3 regions of the Bradyrhizobium sp. USDA 3650 genome follow, and region 2 is predicted to be linked to each of the others. Evidence: predicted binding sites of a transcription regulator. Region 2 holds the regulator's gene; each other region holds the start of a gene.
The links. The regulator PhoB, encoded in region 2, activates phosphate uptake and scavenging genes when phosphate is short. The targets are predictions, from matches to a motif close to TGTCATNNANCTGTCAT.
Positions count from the first base shown of each region.

Region 1: the regulator PhoB is predicted to act here: its motif matches at 2,176-2,192, upstream of phnF (phosphonate metabolism transcriptional regulator PhnF).
Region 3: the regulator PhoB is predicted to act here: its motif matches at 1,655-1,671, upstream of ACVIN2_RS35040 (UDP-2,3-diacylglucosamine diphosphatase).

Region 1 covers NZ_JBSRZG010000001.1:5,039,141-5,044,742, forward strand. Annotated here, with positions in the region: gene phnE (phosphonate ABC transporter, permease protein PhnE) at 1-396, shown strand, start outside; partial or broken gene phnE (phosphonate ABC transporter, permease protein PhnE) at 393-1,243, shown strand; gene phnF (phosphonate metabolism transcriptional regulator PhnF) at 1,411-2,142, opposite strand; gene phnG (phosphonate C-P lyase system protein PhnG) at 2,261-2,725, shown strand; gene phnH (phosphonate C-P lyase system protein PhnH) at 2,730-3,338, shown strand; gene ACVIN2_RS23475 (carbon-phosphorus lyase complex subunit PhnI) at 3,341-4,444, shown strand; gene ACVIN2_RS23480 (alpha-D-ribose 1-methylphosphonate 5-phosphate C-P-lyase PhnJ) at 4,441-5,337, shown strand; gene phnK (phosphonate C-P lyase system protein PhnK) at 5,330-5,602, shown strand, end outside.
Region 2 covers NZ_JBSRZG010000001.1:4,857,556-4,863,157, forward strand. Annotated here, with positions in the region: gene pstC (phosphate ABC transporter permease subunit PstC) at 1-84, shown strand, start outside; gene pstA (phosphate ABC transporter permease PstA) at 89-934, shown strand; gene pstB (phosphate ABC transporter ATP-binding protein PstB) at 931-1,752, shown strand; gene phoU (phosphate signaling complex protein PhoU) at 1,763-2,479, shown strand; gene phoB (phosphate regulon transcriptional regulator PhoB) at 2,502-3,209, shown strand; gene ACVIN2_RS22595 (GcrA family cell cycle regulator) at 3,419-3,931, opposite strand; gene ACVIN2_RS22600 (acetylornithine transaminase) at 4,387-5,589, shown strand; gene argF (ornithine carbamoyltransferase) at 5,589-5,602, shown strand, end outside.
Region 3 covers NZ_JBSRZG010000001.1:7,446,694-7,452,295, forward strand. Annotated here, with positions in the region: gene ACVIN2_RS35025 (c-type cytochrome) at 1-285, shown strand, start outside; gene ACVIN2_RS35030 (Lrp/AsnC ligand binding domain-containing protein) at 312-557, opposite strand; gene thiD (bifunctional hydroxymethylpyrimidine kinase/phosphomethylpyrimidine kinase) at 687-1,487, shown strand; gene ACVIN2_RS35040 (UDP-2,3-diacylglucosamine diphosphatase) at 1,695-2,507, shown strand; gene ACVIN2_RS35045 (glycosyltransferase family 4 protein) at 2,521-3,564, shown strand; gene ACVIN2_RS35050 (threonine/serine dehydratase) at 3,628-4,611, shown strand; gene ACVIN2_RS35055 (caspase family protein) at 4,685-5,602, opposite strand, start outside.

The DNA.
Region 1 (5,602 bases), 180 kb from region 2:
ATGGCGGGCGTGCTGGCGATTGCGATTCACTCCACCGGCGCGCTCGGAAAGCTGTTCTCCGAGATCGTCGAGAACGCCGACATGAAGCCGGTCGAAGGCATCCGCTCGACCGGCGCGAGCTGGCTCGCTTGCATGCGCTTCGCTATCCTGCCGCAGGTCACCGCGGGTTATGCCAGCTACGCGCTGCTGCGCTTCGAGATCAATGTCCGGGAGGCCTCCGTGATGGGCTTCGTCGGCGCCGGCGGCATCGGCCAGGAGCTCGTCGTCGCCATCCGCAAGTTCTATTACTCCGACGTCAGCGCGATCCTGCTCACCATCATCGTCACGGTCTTCATCATTGACATCAGCACCGGCTGGCTGCGCGGCCGTCTGTTCGGCAAGGAGGCGCGGACGTGACGGGACCGCGGGAGATCGACACCGCCGCGCTTCGCGCGCGCTACCCTGATGTGTTCGACCGGCCGGCCTCGGCCCGGCTCGCGATGCCGGCGATGATCGTCGCGGCGTTCGCGATCCTGGTCTATGGCCTGGTCGATCTCGATTTCTCGCCCTCGCGCTTCGTCGCCGGCCTCAGCCAGCTCGGCTGGATCAGCCTGATGATGATCCCGCCGGATCCCGGCTCGTCACTGCCGGTCTATCTGAAGGCGCTGGGCGAGACGCTGTCGATCGCGCTACTCGGCACGACGCTGGCCGCACTGTTCGCGCTGCCGGTCAGTCTTCTTGCCGCGCGTAACGTCGTGCCGTCGAGCATTTTGCGCTTCCCGATTCGGCGTTTCCTGGATTCGATCCGCGGCGTCGACACGCTGATCTGGGCGCTGGTGTGGATCAACGTGGTCGGGCTCGGGCCGTTTGCCGGCGTGCTCGCCATTGCCGTGTCGGATTTCGGCGCGTTCGGAAAACTGTTCTCGGAGGCGATCGAGGGCGCCGACCAGAAGCAGGTCGAAGGCATCCGCGCCTCCGGCGGCAGTGCGCTGCACGAGATCCGCTTCGGTCTGCTACCACAGGTCCTGCCCGTGATCGCCGGGCAGGTGCTCTATTTCATCGAGTCGAACACGCGCTCGGCCACCATCATCGGCATCGTCGGCGCCGGCGGCATCGGCCTCCAGCTCGCCGAGCAGATCCGCGTGCTGGAATGGCAGAAGGTCTCGTTCCTGATCCTGATGATCCTGATCGCTGTTGCGGCGATCGATTTTGTTTCGGGCAAACTCGCCGCTTCGCCATCATCGGCCGAAGGGCGGTGGCGTAACTTTCTTCCTTCTCCCCTTGTGGGAGAAGGTGGCGCGAAGCGCCGGATGAGGGGTCTGCATCCGCAGATTCAGTTCAGTGCGTGTGGAGACATACCCCTCACCCGTCTCGCCGCTAACGCGGCGAGCCACCCTCTCCCGCAAGGGGAGAGGGGCAGAGAGCAGCCGTTCACCCGTTCTCCACCAGAAACTCCACCCGCTCCGCGGCAAAGCGCGAATGCTTGGTCACCAGCGGCTTGCCGTCGAGATCGTGGTCGGTGGCGTCGACCACCAGGATCGGCCGTCCCAGCGCCAGATCGAGCCGTGCGGCGTCGGTTGCGTCGACGATGCCGGCGGTGATCCGGGTCGCGCCGCGGCGATAGTCGCGGACGCCGTAATGCTCGAGCAGTTTCGTCATCGAGCGGGTCGCGGCAAAGACGTCGCCCGCACCCGGGAATAGCTGCGCCGACAGCCACGTCGTGGAGACGCAGATCGGCGTGCGGTCGGCGAGGCGCATCGCCTCGATGCGCACCAATGGTGCGCCGGCCTTGAGACCGAGCTCCCGCGCGAGTTCGCGGGTCGCGACATCATCGGACGCCTCGATCAACCGGCCATGCGGTTCGCGGCCGTCCGCGCCGACGATCTCGGAGAAACGGGTCCGCGAGCGCAGTGGATAAGCGAGCTTCTGCGCCTCGACATAGGTTCCGCTGCCGCGCTCGGCCCGCACAATGCCGCGCTCCGCAAGCGCGGCCAGCGCGCGTCGCACGGTGTGGCGGTTCACGCGATAGGTTTCGGCGATCTCCACCTCGCCCGGCAGCTTGTCGCCGGCCGCAAAGCGGCCGTCGGCGATGCCGCGCTCGATGCCGTCGGCAACGAGGCGCCACAACGCGACGCCGGAGGAGGCTGTGTCCTGCATGCTCATGTGGCCTGGAAGCTACTCCAGAAATCACGCCTTTGTCACGAAACAGTCATGGCGCTCCGGTATCAAGTTGTCTAGTATCATAGACAACTTGGATTCGGCAAGTTCTGCAGAAAAGTCGGTGGATGTGGTGACCCAGCACAACAATCAGCAAGCCCAGCGCCAGGCCGCAATGGCCGTGCTGGCGCACGCGGAGGCGGGCGAGATCGCCGCTCGCCTCCGCGCTCTAGCCCTACCGGCGCATCAGGATCTGCGCGCGCCGGAAAACGGCCTCGTGATGCTGCGCGGCCGGGTCGGCGGCGACGGTGCGCCGTTCAACCTCGGCGAAGCCGCGGTGTCGCGCGCGGCTGTCAGGCTCGCGAGCGGCGAGGTCGGCTTCGGTTACACGCTCGGTCGCGACGGTGAGAAGGCGCGGTTGATCGCGCTGTGCGATGCGCTGGTGCAGTCCAGCGATTTCGGCGCCGCGGTGGAACGGGAAATCATCGGGCCGTTGCGTGAGCAGCTGATGGTCAGGCGCGAACAGGTGGCGGCCGAGACCGCTGCGACGAAGGTTGATTTCTACACCATGGTGCGCGGTGAGGGGTGAGCTCATGACCACGATTGCGGAACTGCCGCCGGGGTTCGCCGATAAGGTGCTGTCGGCGCAATCGACCTTTCGTTCGGTGATGGACGCGATGGCGCGGCCGGGATCGGTCCAGCGCATCGTGCCGACATCAGGAGCGCCTCAAACGATGATGCGCGGCACGGCCGCGATCGCGTTGACGCTGTTCGACCACGACACACCGCTCTGGCTCGATGGGCGGATGGCGGAGAGTTCCGACGTCGTGAAATGGCTGAAATTCCACACCGGCGCGCCGGTGGTGCAGGATTCTTCCATCGCAAGCTTCGCGCTGATCAGCGACGGTGGGGCGCTGCCTTCGCTCGAGCGCTTCGCGCTGGGCACCAGCGAATATCCGGATCGGTCGACCACGCTGATCCTTCAGGTCGAGAGCCTGGATTCCGGACGCAGCTTCGAGCTGCGCGGTCCCGGCATCGACGGCGTCGCCACGCTCCAGGCGTCGATCAAGCCGTTTGACCTGTTCGAGCGCCTGCGTGTCAACGAAACGCTGTTTCCGCGCGGCATCGATGTGGTGTTGGTCGCCGACAATGCCGTGGTTGCGATCCCGCGCACCACGCGCCTCGTGAGCAAGGGAAGCTAAGCATGTATGTCGCAGTCAAGGGCGGCGAACGCGCCATCGAGAACGCCCATCGCCTGCTCGCCAGTGCACGGCGTGGCGACCAAAGCGTGCCGGAAATCACGCTCGATCAAATCTCGGAGCAGCTTGGCCTCGCCGTGGACCGCGTCATGAGCGAAGGCTCGCTCTATGACCGCGAGCTCGCGGCGCTGGCCATCAAGCAGGCGCGCGGCGATTTGATCGAGGCGATCTTCCTGGTCCGCGCCTTCCGCGCCACGCTGCCGCGCTTCGGCGCCAGCGAGCCGGTCGAGACCGGCGCGATGCGGGTGCGGCGGCGGGTGTCCTCGACCTTCAAGGACATTCCCGGCGGCCAGATCCTCGGCCCGACCTTCGATTATACCCACCGCCTGCTCGATCCCTCGCTCGCCGAAGGCTTCGTGCCGGAGGCGCCGGCGACGGCCGAAGCCTCCACGGTGCCCACGCCGCGCGTGACGGATATTCTCGGCCGCGACGGCCTGATCGAGCCCTCGCCGCAGGCCGAAGAGGGCGCCAATGTTGGCGACCTCACCCGCGAGCCGCTGAATTTCCCGGCGGACCGCGACCTGCGCCTGCAAAATCTCGCGCGTGGCGACGAAGGGTTCTTGCTGGCGATGGGCTATTCCACCCAGCGCGGCTATGGCCGCAACCATCCCTTCGCCGGCGAAATCCGCTTCGGCGAGGTCGATGTCGAATTTTCGGCGGAAGACGTCGGCTTCGCCGTGCCGCTCGGCTCGATCGAACTCACCGAGTGTCAGATGGTCAACCAGTTCAAGGGCTCCGCGACCGAAGCGCCGTGCTTCACGCGCGGTTATGGTCTCGCCTTCGGCCAGAGCGAGCGCAAGACCATGTCGATGGCGCTGGTCGACCGCGCGTTGCGTGCGCGCGAGCTCGGCGAAGAGGCACTCGCCCCTGCGCAAGACGAAGAATTCGTGATGTCGCATTCGGACAACGTCCAGGCGACCGGCTTCGTCGAGCATCTGAAGCTGCCGCATTATGTCGACTTCCAGTCCGAGCTCGGCCTGTTGCGCAAGCTGCGCAAGGAATTCACTGAAGCCAATGCGCCTGATGCCATGAAGGAGGCCGCGGAATGAACGCGCCCGCCTACAATTTCGCCTATCTCGACGAACAGACCAAACGGATGATCCGCCGCGCGATCCTCAAGGCGATCGCGATCCCGGGCTATCAGGTGCCGTTCGCCAGCCGTGAAATGCCGATGCCCTATGGCTGGGGCACCGGCGGCGTGCAGGTCACCGCGGCGATCCTCGGGCCCGAGGACGTGCTGAAGGTGATCGACCAGGGCTCCGACGACACCACCAACGCGATCTCGATCCGGAAGTTCTTTGCCAAGACCGCCGGCGTCGCCACGACGACCGCGACTGAAGATGCGACCGTGATCCAGACCCGTCACCGCATTCCCGAGACGTCGCTGCACGCGAATCAGGTGCTGGTCTATCAGGTGCCGATCCCGGAACCCTTACGTTTCCTCGAGCCGCGCGAGACCGAGACGCGGCGCATGCACGCGCTCGCCGAATACGGCCTGATGCATGTGAAGCTCTATGAGGACATCGCCCGCTTCGGCCACATCGCGACGGCTTACGCCTACCCGGTGAAGGTCAATGCGCGCTACGTGATGGACCCATCGCCGACGCCGAAATTCGATAATCCCAAGATGGACAATTGCCCGGCGCTGCAATTGTTCGGCGCCGGCCGCGAAAAGCGCATCTACGCGATCCCGCCCTATACGCAAGTCGTGTCGCTCGACTTCGAGGACCATCCCTTCGAGCCGTATCGCTTCAACGCGCCCTGCGCGCTATGCGCCGCGGAAAATTCCTATCTCGACGAGATCGTCACCGACGACAAGGGCGGACGCATGTTCGTCTGCTCCGACACCGATTATTGCGAGGGCCGCCAAGCCGCCGGCCATCACGGCAGCCTCAGCGCCGCGCCGTACAAGGACAAGGCGCAGGAGGCATCGAATGGCTGATCAAGACATGCTCGAGAACGACGAGCCGCTGCTGGTCGCAAAATCCCTCAGCAAGTCCTATGGCCGTATCGCGGCGTGCCGCGACGTGTCTTTTGCGCTCTATCCCGGCGAGGTGCTGGCGATCGTGGGGGAATCCGGCTCGGGCAAGTCGACGCTGCTGCAGCTCCTGTCGGGTCAGCTCGCGGCCAGCGGCGGCCAGGTGTCCTACCGGATGCGCGACGGCGTCGCCCGCGATCTTGCCACGCTCGGCGAGGCGGAGCGGCGC
Region 2 (5,602 bases):
CTCCTGCTGTTCGTGCTGACCTTCTTCGTGCTCGCGGCGGCGCGGCTGATGCTGATGCGGCTGGAAAAGAAGGCGGGGAACTAGCGCCATGAATCCGATCTACTCACGCCGCCGCCGCAAGGACATCGTCGTCCGCGGGCTCTGCATCGCCGCAACCGCCTTCGGCGTCACCTGGCTCGCGCTGATCCTGATTACGCTGCTCTACAATGGCGTAGCGGGACTCAATGTCCAGCTGTTCACCGAGAACACGCCGCCACCGGGATCGAACGAGGGCGGCCTGCTCAACGCCATCGTCGGCTCGCTGATCATGACCGTGATCGGCGTCGGCATCGGCGCGCCGCTCGGCATGTTCGCCGGCACCTATCTCGCCGAATACGGCCGCAATGACCGGTTGACCTCGGTGATCCGCTTCATCAACGACATCCTGCTCTCGGCGCCCTCGATCATCATCGGCCTGTTCATCTACGGCGCGGTGGTGGTGCCGATGCGCGGCTTCTCGGCGATCGCAGGCTCGCTCGCGCTCGCGGTCATCGTGATCCCGGTGGTGCTGCGCACGACCGAGGACATGCTGCTGCTGGTGCCGAACGCGTTGCGCGAGGCGGCCTCGGCGCTCGGCCTGCCGCGCTCGCTGGTGATCAAGCGGATCGCTTATCGGGCTGCCCGATCGGGTCTCATCACCGGCGTGCTGCTCGCGACCGCTCGCGTCGCCGGTGAAACCGCGCCGCTGCTGTTCACCGCGCTGTCGAACCAGTTCTTCAGCCTCGGCCTGAACAAGACGATGGCGAACCTGCCTGTCACCATCAACAACTTCGTGCAGAGCCCCTATGCCTACTGGAAGCAGTTGGCCTGGAGCGGAGCGCTGCTCATCACCCTGACCGTTCTTGCCCTGAATATTGGCGCGCGCATCCTTGGCGCCGAGAGGACCGCAAAATGAGTGATCTTTCCGTATCGATGAGCGCGTCCGGTGGCCTGCCGCACGCGCCGGTGCTGCCGGAGGCGCCGCCCAAGGTGACCGTACGCAACCTGAATTTCTATTACGGCGAGCACCACGCGCTGAAGAACATCAACCTGACGCTCGGCGCCAACCGTGTCACCGCGTTCATCGGCCCGTCGGGCTGCGGCAAGTCGACCCTGCTGCGCATCTTCAACCGGATGTACGACCTCTATCCCGGCCAGCGCGCCACCGGTCAGCTCATGCTCGATCAGACCAACATCCTCGACGGCAAGCTGGACCTCAATTTGCTGCGCGCCCGCGTCGGCATGGTGTTCCAGAAGCCGACGCCGTTCCCGATGACGATCTACGAGAACATCGCGTTCGGCATCCGTCTCTATGAGAAGATCTCGAAGTCCGAGATGGACGGCCGCGTCGAGAAGGCGCTGCGCGGCGGCGCGCTGTGGAACGAGGTCAAGGACAAGCTCAACGCCTCCGGCCTGTCGCTCTCCGGCGGCCAGCAGCAACGCCTCTGCATCGCCCGCACCGTCGCGGTGCGGCCCGAGGTGATCCTGTTCGACGAACCCTGTTCGGCGCTCGACCCGATCTCGACCGCCAAGGTCGAGGAGCTGATCCAGGAGCTGTCCGAGGATTACACGATCGCGATCGTCACCCACAACATGCAGCAGGCGGCGCGCGTCTCCGACAAGACCGCCTTCATGTATCTCGGCGAGCTGATCGAGTTCGACGACACCAGCAAGATCTTCACGTCGCCGACCGACCGGCGCACGCAGGATTACATCACCGGCCGGTTCGGCTAGGAGACGCGACATGGGTTCTGAACATACCGCAAAGGCCTTCGACACCGACCTCCAGGAACTCACGCGCCTGGTTGCCGAGATGGGCGGCATCGCCGAGCGCATGATCGTCGAGTCCGTCGACGCATTGATCCGCCGCGACGTCCCGCTCGGCCAGCGCGTCGTCGCCATCGACACCGAGCTCGACGCGCTGCAGAAGCGCATCGAGGAGCGCGCGGTGCTCACCATCGCACGTCGCCAGCCGATGGCGGTCGATCTGCGCGAGATCGTCGGCGCCATGCGCGTCGCGACCGATCTCGAGCGCATCGGCGACCTCGCCAAGAACATGGGCAAGCGCGTCGCGGCGCTGGAGACGGACTTCCATCCGCTCAAGCTGTTCCGCGGCCTCGAGCACATGACCGACCTCGTGCAGCAGCAGGTCAAGTCGGTGCTGGACGCTTATGCCGCGCATGATTTGCCGGCGGCGATGGCGGTGTGGAAGGGCGACGAGGAGGTCGACGCCATCTGCACCTCGCTGTTCCGCGAGCTCCTCACCTACATGATGGAGGATCCGCGCAACATCTCGTTCTGCATCCATCTGATGTTCTGCGCCAAGAACATCGAGCGGATCGGCGATCACGCCACCAACATCGCCGAGACCGTGTTCTACATGATCGAGGGCCAGGCGATCACCGACAAGCGGCCGAAGGGCGACATGACGACCTTTGCCAACACGGTACCGAACACCTGAAGACTTAAGGAGCGACGACCCGATGGGCGCACGCATTATGGTGGTTGAGGACGAGGAAGCCCTGACCGAGCTTCTCCGCTACAACCTCGAAGGCGACGGCTATGACGTCGAGACGGTGATGCGCGGCGACGACGCCGACACCCGCCTCAAGGAGCACATCCCCGACCTGATCGTGCTCGACTGGATGCTGCCGGGCCTGTCAGGCATTGAATTGTGCCGGCGGCTTCGCACCCGTCCCGAGACCAAGCAGCTCCCGATCATCATGCTCACCGCGCGCGGCGAGGAGAGCGAGCGGGTGCGGGGTCTTGCGACCGGCGCCGACGATTACATCGTCAAGCCGTTCTCGGTGCCGGAGCTGCTGGCGCGCGTGAAAGGCCTGCTGCGGCGCGCAAGCCCCGAGCGGCTCGCCACCGTCCTTGCTTTCGGCGACATCGAGCTCGACCGCGACAAGCGCCGCGTGGCACGCTCGGGCCGGCCGATCGATCTCGGTCCGACCGAATATCGCCTGCTGGAGTTCTTCCTGGAGCACCCGGGGCGGGTGTTCTCGCGCGAGCAGCTGCTCGACAGCGTCTGGGGCCGCGACATCTATATCGACGAGCGCACTGTCGACGTGCATATCGGCCGCCTGCGCAAGCTGCTCAATCTCGGGCGCGAGCAGGATCCGATCCGCACCGTCCGCGGCGCCGGTTACGCGCTGGATGATCGGTTTGCCAAGGCGGAGCAGGTGTAGGTTTCTGCGGTTAGGTTACTAACTGCCGTGACATGTCCGATGTCGTCCCGGCGAAGGCCGGGACCCATAACCACAGGGCGCGGTTTGGCGAAGACTCGGAGTTACCCTTTCGCACAACAACTAAGTGCTCGGAGTATGGGTCCCGGCCTTCGCCGGGACGACACTGCATTTATTGAGGCGCCGCGCGTGATGACTGATCGTGCGCTAGCTTACCGCGGACCCGGCTTCACCGGTGCGCGGCGCCGATCCGACGCCGGCTGGTACGCAACCCGCGAGTGCTGGGCGCAATAGGGCAGGCCGGACAGCGCCCGTCCACCGCAGAAGAAGAAGTCCGGGCTCGAGGGATCGCCGACCGGCCAGTGGCAGGTCGCCTCGTTCAATTCCAGCAGCGACAGCCGCTGGCTCATCGGCACCACGTTGTCGTAGGTGACCGGATCCGGCTCAGCCTCGACCTCGAAGGCCTGCGCCAGCGCGGTGTTGCCGCGCGAGATCGGGCGGCTCACCCGCATCATGTGCTGCGCGGGACGCGCCTTGCGCGGCCGCGGCGCTGCCGATGACGGGCTCTTGGCGCGGCCCGAAAGGCCGAGCCTGTGCACTTTGCCGATCACGGCATTGCGGGTCACATTGCCGAGCTCCGCCGCGATCTGGCTGGCCGAAAGTCCGGCCTCCCAGAGCTTTTTCAGCTGCTCGACGCGATCATCGGACCAGGTCAAAACCGTCATTGCACCCTTTCCCTCGCTGCGCGCCAGCCATCCTGGGGCCTCGCAGCGAATGCCTAAGCCTTCAAAAACCCGTGCCGTCAGAATCCCTTAAGGCTCGCCGGGCGCGTCTTGAACGCCCGAACGTTTACGCCGGTACATAAGGACTTAAAGATCAGAACCACTGCACGAGATGTCGTATCTGACAATCCAAACGCTACAATATGGCGTGACTCCCGCGCAAGAGTCCGCCGACTCGCTTCCACATGTTCCGTGGCTAAATCCCGCAAAATCGGCACCGCAAGACTACGGATTCAGCGTTTCGCGAGGCTTTCCGGGCGGCATTGACACCCGTTTCACCAGGCCTAAGATAGTCGCACGTGCCGCCCTCAAGAGGCGGCACGTTTCGTTTTCCGGGCCGGTCGATGGTGCGTTGCGCAATGCACGCTCACACCGTCCGCAACATTCAAGTGACCGTCATGACTAACAGCGCAGCGCCGCATTTGCTCCCCGTTTTCGCCAGGTCCGACCTCGGTTTCGAGCGTGGCGAAGGCTGCTGGCTGATCGCGACCAATGGCGAGCGCTATCTCGATTTCACCTCCGGGGTGGCGGTGAATGCGCTCGGCCATGCCCATCCGGCGCTGGTCGCGGCGTTGCAGGAGCAGGCCACGAAGCTCTGGCACATGTCGAACCTGTTCCAGAGCCCGGACGGCGAAAAGCTCGCCGCGCGCCTGTGCAATGAAAGTTTCGCGGACTTCGTGTTCTTCTGCAATTCCGGCGCCGAAGCGCTGGAATGCGTGATCAAGGTCGTGCGCCGTTATCACGCCGCGAAGGGCCATCCCGACCGCTATCGCATGATCACCTTCGAAGGCGCCTTCCATGGCCGCACCCTGGCGACGCTGGCCGCGACGGGTTCGGCAAAATATCTCGAAGGTTTCGGCCCCCCGATGGAGGGCTTCGACCAGGTTGCGCATGGCGATCTCGATGCGGTGAAAAAGGCGATCGGTCCGCAGACCGCCGGCATCCTGATCGAGCCGATCCAGGGCGAGGGCGGTGTGCGTTCGGCAACGCCCGCCTTCCTCAGGGCGTTGCGCCAGCTCTGCGACGAGAAGGGTCTGTTGCTCGCCTTCGACGAGGTGCAGACCGGCATGGGCCGCACCGGCGATCTGTTCGCATACCGCCGCCTTGGCGTCGAACCCGACGTGATGTCGCTGGCCAAGGCGCTCGGCGGCGGCTTCCCGATCGGCGCCTGCCTTGCGACCGCGGAAGCGGCGTCCGGCATGACGCCGGGCTCGCACGGTTCGACCTTCGGCGGCAATCCGCTCGCGATCTCGGCGGCGAACGCCGTGCTCGACGTCATGCTCAAGCCCGGCTTCTTCGACCACGTGCAGAGGATGTCGCTGCTGCTGAAGCAGAAGCTCGCCTCCGTGATCGACCGTCATAGCGATGTCGTCAGCGAAGTGCGCGGCGAGGGCCTCCTGATCGGCATCAAGGCCGTGGTGCCTTCGGGCGATCTCGTTGCCGCCTTGCGCGCAGAGAAGCTGCTCACGGTCGGCGCCGGCGACAATGTCGTGCGTTTCCTGCCGCCTTTGATCGTCACCGAAGCCGAGATCGAGGACAGCGTCGGGCGGCTCGAGCGCGCCTGCACGGCCTTGTCCGGCAACAAGCGGGCGGCAAGCTGATGAGCAAGTCGCC
Region 3 (5,602 bases), 2.6 Mb from region 2:
ATCGCCGGGCAACGCTTCGCCGGCGGTCCCAATCCGGAAGGCGAGGGGTGGGTGCCCAACATCACCCAGAAGGGCCTTGGCGAGTGGAGCGCGAAGGATATTGCGTATTTCCTGAAGACCGGCGAATTGCCGGACGGCGACAGCGTCGGCGGCGCGATGACGCGGGTGATCAAGAACACCTCGCAATTGCCGGACGACGATCTCGCGGCGATGGCGGACTATCTCAAATCGCTGCCGCCGGTGGACGGTCCGCCCCGCCCCAAGCGCAAGGAGGGCGGCGCCTGATCAGGCCCGCCCCCTTTTCCGGACCGTCAACTCGCGCCAAATGCCTTGAAGGTGATGATGGTGAGGGTGTCCTGGATGCCGGGTAGCACCTGCACCTTCTCGTTGACGAAGTGGCCGATATCGGTGTCGTTGTCGACGTAGAACTTCACCAGCAGGTCGTATTGCCCGGCCGTGGAATAGATCTCGGAGGCGATCTCGGCTTCGGCAAGCGCATTGGCGACCACATAGGATTGGCCGAGCTTGCATTTGATCTGGACGAAAAAGGGAACCATCGCGGTCACTCCGAAAGCATATCTGGCGGCTAATAGGCCAAACCCGGCCGGATTTAGCAAGCGAACTTGCTGGGCTGGGAAAGGCGCGCTAGGACGGGCCATGGCTTCGAAAACGCTGAAGATCGCCCCATGACGACGCCCGTCGCGCTGACCATTGCCGGCTCCGATTCGAGCGGCGGCGCCGGCATCCAGGCCGACCTGAAGACCTTTGCCGCGCTGGGCGTTTTTGGCGCGTCCGCCATCACGGCGCTGACGGCGCAGAATACGCGCGGCGTCACCGGCATTCATGCAGTGCCCGCCGAATTCGTCACCGCGCAGATCGACGCGGTGTTTTCCGATCTCGAGGTCGGCGCGGTCAAGATCGGCATGGTGGCGCAAGCCGCCAGCATCGATGCGATCGCGGCCGCGCTGTCGCGCTGGGCGCCCCGGCATATTGTGCTCGATCCCGTAATGGTGGCGACATCGGGTGATCGCCTGCTCGCCTCCGAAGCCGTCGACGCCCTGCGGATCAAACTGATGCCGCTGGCCTCGGTGATCACACCCAATCTGCCCGAGGCCGCGGCTCTGCTCGGCGAACCGGTCGCGGCCAGCGAGGCCGAGATCGAGAGCCAGGGGCGCCGATTGCTGGTGCTCGGTTGCCGGGCGGTCCTGATCAAGGGCGGGCACGGCGAGGGCGCCGAGAGCATCGACTATCTCGTCGATGCCAGCACCACGATCGCGCTCGCCGCGCCGCGCGTTGCCACTCGCAACACCCATGGCACCGGCTGCTCGCTGTCCTCGGCGGTCGCCGCGGGGCTCGCCAGAGGCGAGGATCTCGAGCGCGCCGTGCGCAACGCCAAGGCCTGGATCAGCGCCGCGATCGCGGCCGCCGACCGCTTCAGCGTCGGCCACGGCCACGGCCCGATCCATCATTTTCACAAGTTCTACTGACGCCGGTCGCGAGCGCGCCGCGGTTCACCCATCGAACCCATGCAGTTCCGGGTTCTTGCGGAGGCCGCTGCGACGCCATGTCGCCTGATTGTCGCATGCGACTGATATTCGCGGGGTTGGGCGAGGCAAGCGCGATTCGTATCCGAAGGTGCCTCAAAGGTTCAATTGGTCATCCCCCTGTCACGGGACATTGTTACAGGCTGGCGCATGGGAAGTTACGATGTGAGTGACGAGAGCCCGGAGCGGCGCTTTCGCACGTTGTTCATCTCCGACGTTCATCTCGGAGCCCGCGGTTCACAAGCCGACCTTCTGCTCGACTTCCTGCGTTTCCATGATGCCGACACGATCTATCTCGTCGGCGATATCGTCGACGGCTGGGCGCTGAAATCGAGCTGGCATTGGCCGCAATCGCATAACGACCTCGTCCAGAAGCTTTTGCGCAAGGCGCGCAAGGGCGCCAAGGTCATCTACATCCCCGGTAATCACGACGAGTTCCTGCGCAACTATTACGGCACGCATTTCGGCGGCATCGACGTGGTCGAGAACACCGTCCACACCGGCGCGGACGGCAAGCGCTATCTCGTCATCCATGGCGACATCTTCGACCTCGTGGTGCAGAACGCACGCTGGCTCGCTCATCTCGGCGACAAGGCCTACGACTTCGCGATCCAGCTCAATCGCTTCGTCAACTTCTTCCGGCGCATGTTCAAGGTGCCCTATTGGTCGCTGTCGCAATGGGCCAAGCAGAAGGTCAAGAACGCGGTGAACTATATCGGCGCGTTCGAGCAGGCGCTCGCCGCCGAAGCGCGGCGCCACGACGCCGACGGCGTGATCTGCGGCCACATCCATTACGCGGTGATCCGCGACGAGGGCGGCATCCGCTACATGAATTGCGGCGACTGGGTCGAGAGCTGCACGGCGCTGGTCGAGCACGACGACGGCCATTTCGAGATCATCACCTGGGCGGACCAGGCCGAGAAGCCGGCACAGGTCCCGCAGGTCGCAGCCAGAGCTGCATGACAAGGCTAGCCTGATGCGCATCCTGGTCGCGACCGACGCCTGGCACCCGCAAGTCAACGGTGTGGTTCGGACGCTGACCAAACTTGCTGACGGTGCCAAAAGCCTCGACGTCGAATTCTCGTTCCTGACGCCGCAATCGTTCCGCACCTTTGCGATGCCGAGCTATCGCGACGTGCGGCTGGCCATGCCGCGGCCGGGCAGAATCGCGAAGCTGATCGAAGAGGCACACCCTGATAGCATCCACATCGCGACGGAGGGGCCGATCGGCCTGATGGTCCGCCGCTATTGCCGCCAGCGCAAGCTGCCCTTCACGACCAGCTTCCACACCCGCTTTCCCGAATATGTCCGCGCACGCGTGCCGGTGCCGGGCTCGCTGATCTGGCGGGCGCTGCGCCGATTCCACAGCCCCAGCCGCGCTGTGATGGCGGCAACCCCGGCGCTCGCCAGCGAGCTGACCGAGCGCGGCTTCGACAATGTCGTGCTGTGGCCGCGCGGCGTCGACACCCATCTGTTCCATCCCCGCGCGATTGATCTCTGCCTGCCGACGCCGGTGTTCCTCTCGGTCGGCCGAGTCGCGGTGGAGAAGAATCTCGAGGCGTTCCTCGATCTCGACCTGCCCGGCACCAAGGTGATCGTCGGCGACGGTCCGGCGCGTGTCGCGCTGGAGCAGGCCTATCCGGACGCGATCTTCCTTGGCGAGAAGCACGGCGAGGAACTGGCGGACATCTATGCTGCCGCTGACGTCTTCGTGTTTCCGAGCAAGACCGACACGTTCGGCCTGGTCCTGCTCGAAGCGCTGGCGAGCGGCCTGCCGGTCGCGGCGTTTCCGGTGAAGGGGCCCCGCGACGTGATCGGCGATGCCCCGGTCGGCGCGCTCGATCACGATCTGCGCAGCGCCTGCTTCGCCGCGCTGGACATCTCCCGGCAGGATTGCGTCGAATTCGCCGCCAATTACACCTGGGAGGCCTCGGCCCGGGCTTTTGTCGACAGCATTTTGGCGGTCGGCGCGGTGCTGCCGGGCCGGAACGGGGCGGAGCCGGCGCGATTCGTCGCCTGAGAGCCCAGAATGCTCCCGCGGAGATGCCTTGCCCGCGCCTCATCCGCCGCGATAACATCAGGCATGACAGAACAGCTCCTTCCGATCGGCCCTGCCGATATCGATGCCGCAGCGCGCGTGATCGCACCCTTCGCCGTCCGCACCCCGCTGTTGTCCTTTCCCGTGCTCAACGAACGTGTCGGCGCAAAGGTCTATCTCAAGCCGGAGATGCTCCAGCGCACCGGTTCGTTCAAGTTCCGCGGTGCCTTCAACAAGGTCGCCTCGATCCCGCAGCACAAGCGCGCCGGTGGCGTGGTCGCGTTCTCCTCCGGCAACCACGCCCAGGGCGTGGCGGCGGCGGCCAAGATCCTCGACATGCAGGCGACCATCGTGATGCCCGCGGATGCGCCGTTGTCGAAGCGCGAGCGCACCAAATCCTACGGTGCCGAGGTCGTGCTGTACGACCGCGACCGCGACGACCGCGAGGCGATCTCGCGCGGCATCGCCGAGAAGCGCGGTGCGACGCTGGTCAGGCCCTATGACGATCCCTTCGTCATCGCCGGCCAAGGCACCGCCGGCCGCGAGATCGCCGAGGACATGGCGGCGCTCGGCCTCAGCCCCGACATCGTGGTGGCGCCGGCCTCCGGCGGAGGCCTGATCGCGGGCGTCGCGACGGCTGTGAAGGCGCGCTATCCGCTGGCGCAAATCGTCGTCGCAGAGCCCGAGGCGTTCGACGATCACGGCCTGTCGCTGACCGCAGGTCATCGCGAGCCGCACGGCCCGGCAGGCCGCACCATCTGTGACGCGCTGATGGCCCTGATCCCCGGCGAGATGACGTTTGCGATCAACAGCAAGCTGCTCGCGCGCGGCGTGACCGCATCGGACAAGGAAGTCGGCGCGGCCGTCGCGTTTGCCTATCGCGAGCTGAAGCTCGTGGTGGAGCCGGGCGGAGCGGTGGGCCTGGCCGCGCTGCTTGCGGGACGACTTGATGTTGCCGGCAAGAATGTCGTCATCGTGCTCTCCGGCGGCAATGTCGACGCCGATCTGTTTGCCGAGCTGGTGGCCTGATCATCTAATCTTCTGACATGAAGAAGGGCAGAGCGTCACCGCTCTGCCCTTTATCGTGTGTGGCCGACCGCGATCAGTGCATGAAGCCGCGGTGGTTGTTGCCGCCGTTGCCACTCTGGCTCTGGTTCATCGACTGGCGGAAGTTGTTGCCGCCATTGTTGACCATGCGATTGGTCTCATTGAACTGCGGGCGGGTGTTGTTCTGCACCTGCACCTTGTTCACCGGGTTGTTGTTGATCTTCGCGCCGTTGTTGATGCGGATCGGGTTGTTCTGGGTCTGAACGTTGATGGGCTTCGTCTCGATGGTCGTGCCGCCCTTGCCGACATTCACCGGCATGCTCACGATCTTGCCAGGATTGCCGCTGGTGGTGCCGTTGGCAATGCCGCCATTGTTGCCGCCGTTCGGCGTCTTGTTGGTCGCAGGCAGCGTCACGATCTTGCCGATGCCGCCATTGTTGTTGGTGGTGTTGGTCGGCGCGGGCAGGGTGACGATCTTGCCCGGGGTCTGCGACGGCGTGCCGGTCTGCTGGTTGGGCTGGTTGTTGCCCGCCGGCAGGTTGACGATCTGGCCGCCATTGCCGAGCTTGCCGATGCCGTTGTTGTCGCCCGACTTCTGCATGATCGGCAGGTTGCCATTTATCTGCGATCCGCCACTGCCCTGCTGCAGCGGCATGTATTTGGGCTGGCCGAGATTGCCGATCTTGAAGGTCGGGGCGATATTCTGCGGCGCCAGGAACTTGGTCGCCTGCATCAAGGGGATCTGCTTCGGCTGCATCTGGAGCTTCAGCGCGACCTGCGCATAGGGCGTGTTGCCGTAGCTGTCGTAGAAGGACTTGTAGGCGACCGGCGAGTTCGCGAGCACCGTCTTGTGCCAGGCCTGCGTGAGCAGCAGGTTGTTGAGCAGCCAGCGGACGTGATCGCACAGCGGGTCGTGCGGATACATCGTGATGAACTCCTGATAGTACTCCGGCCTCGCTTCGGACACCACGTA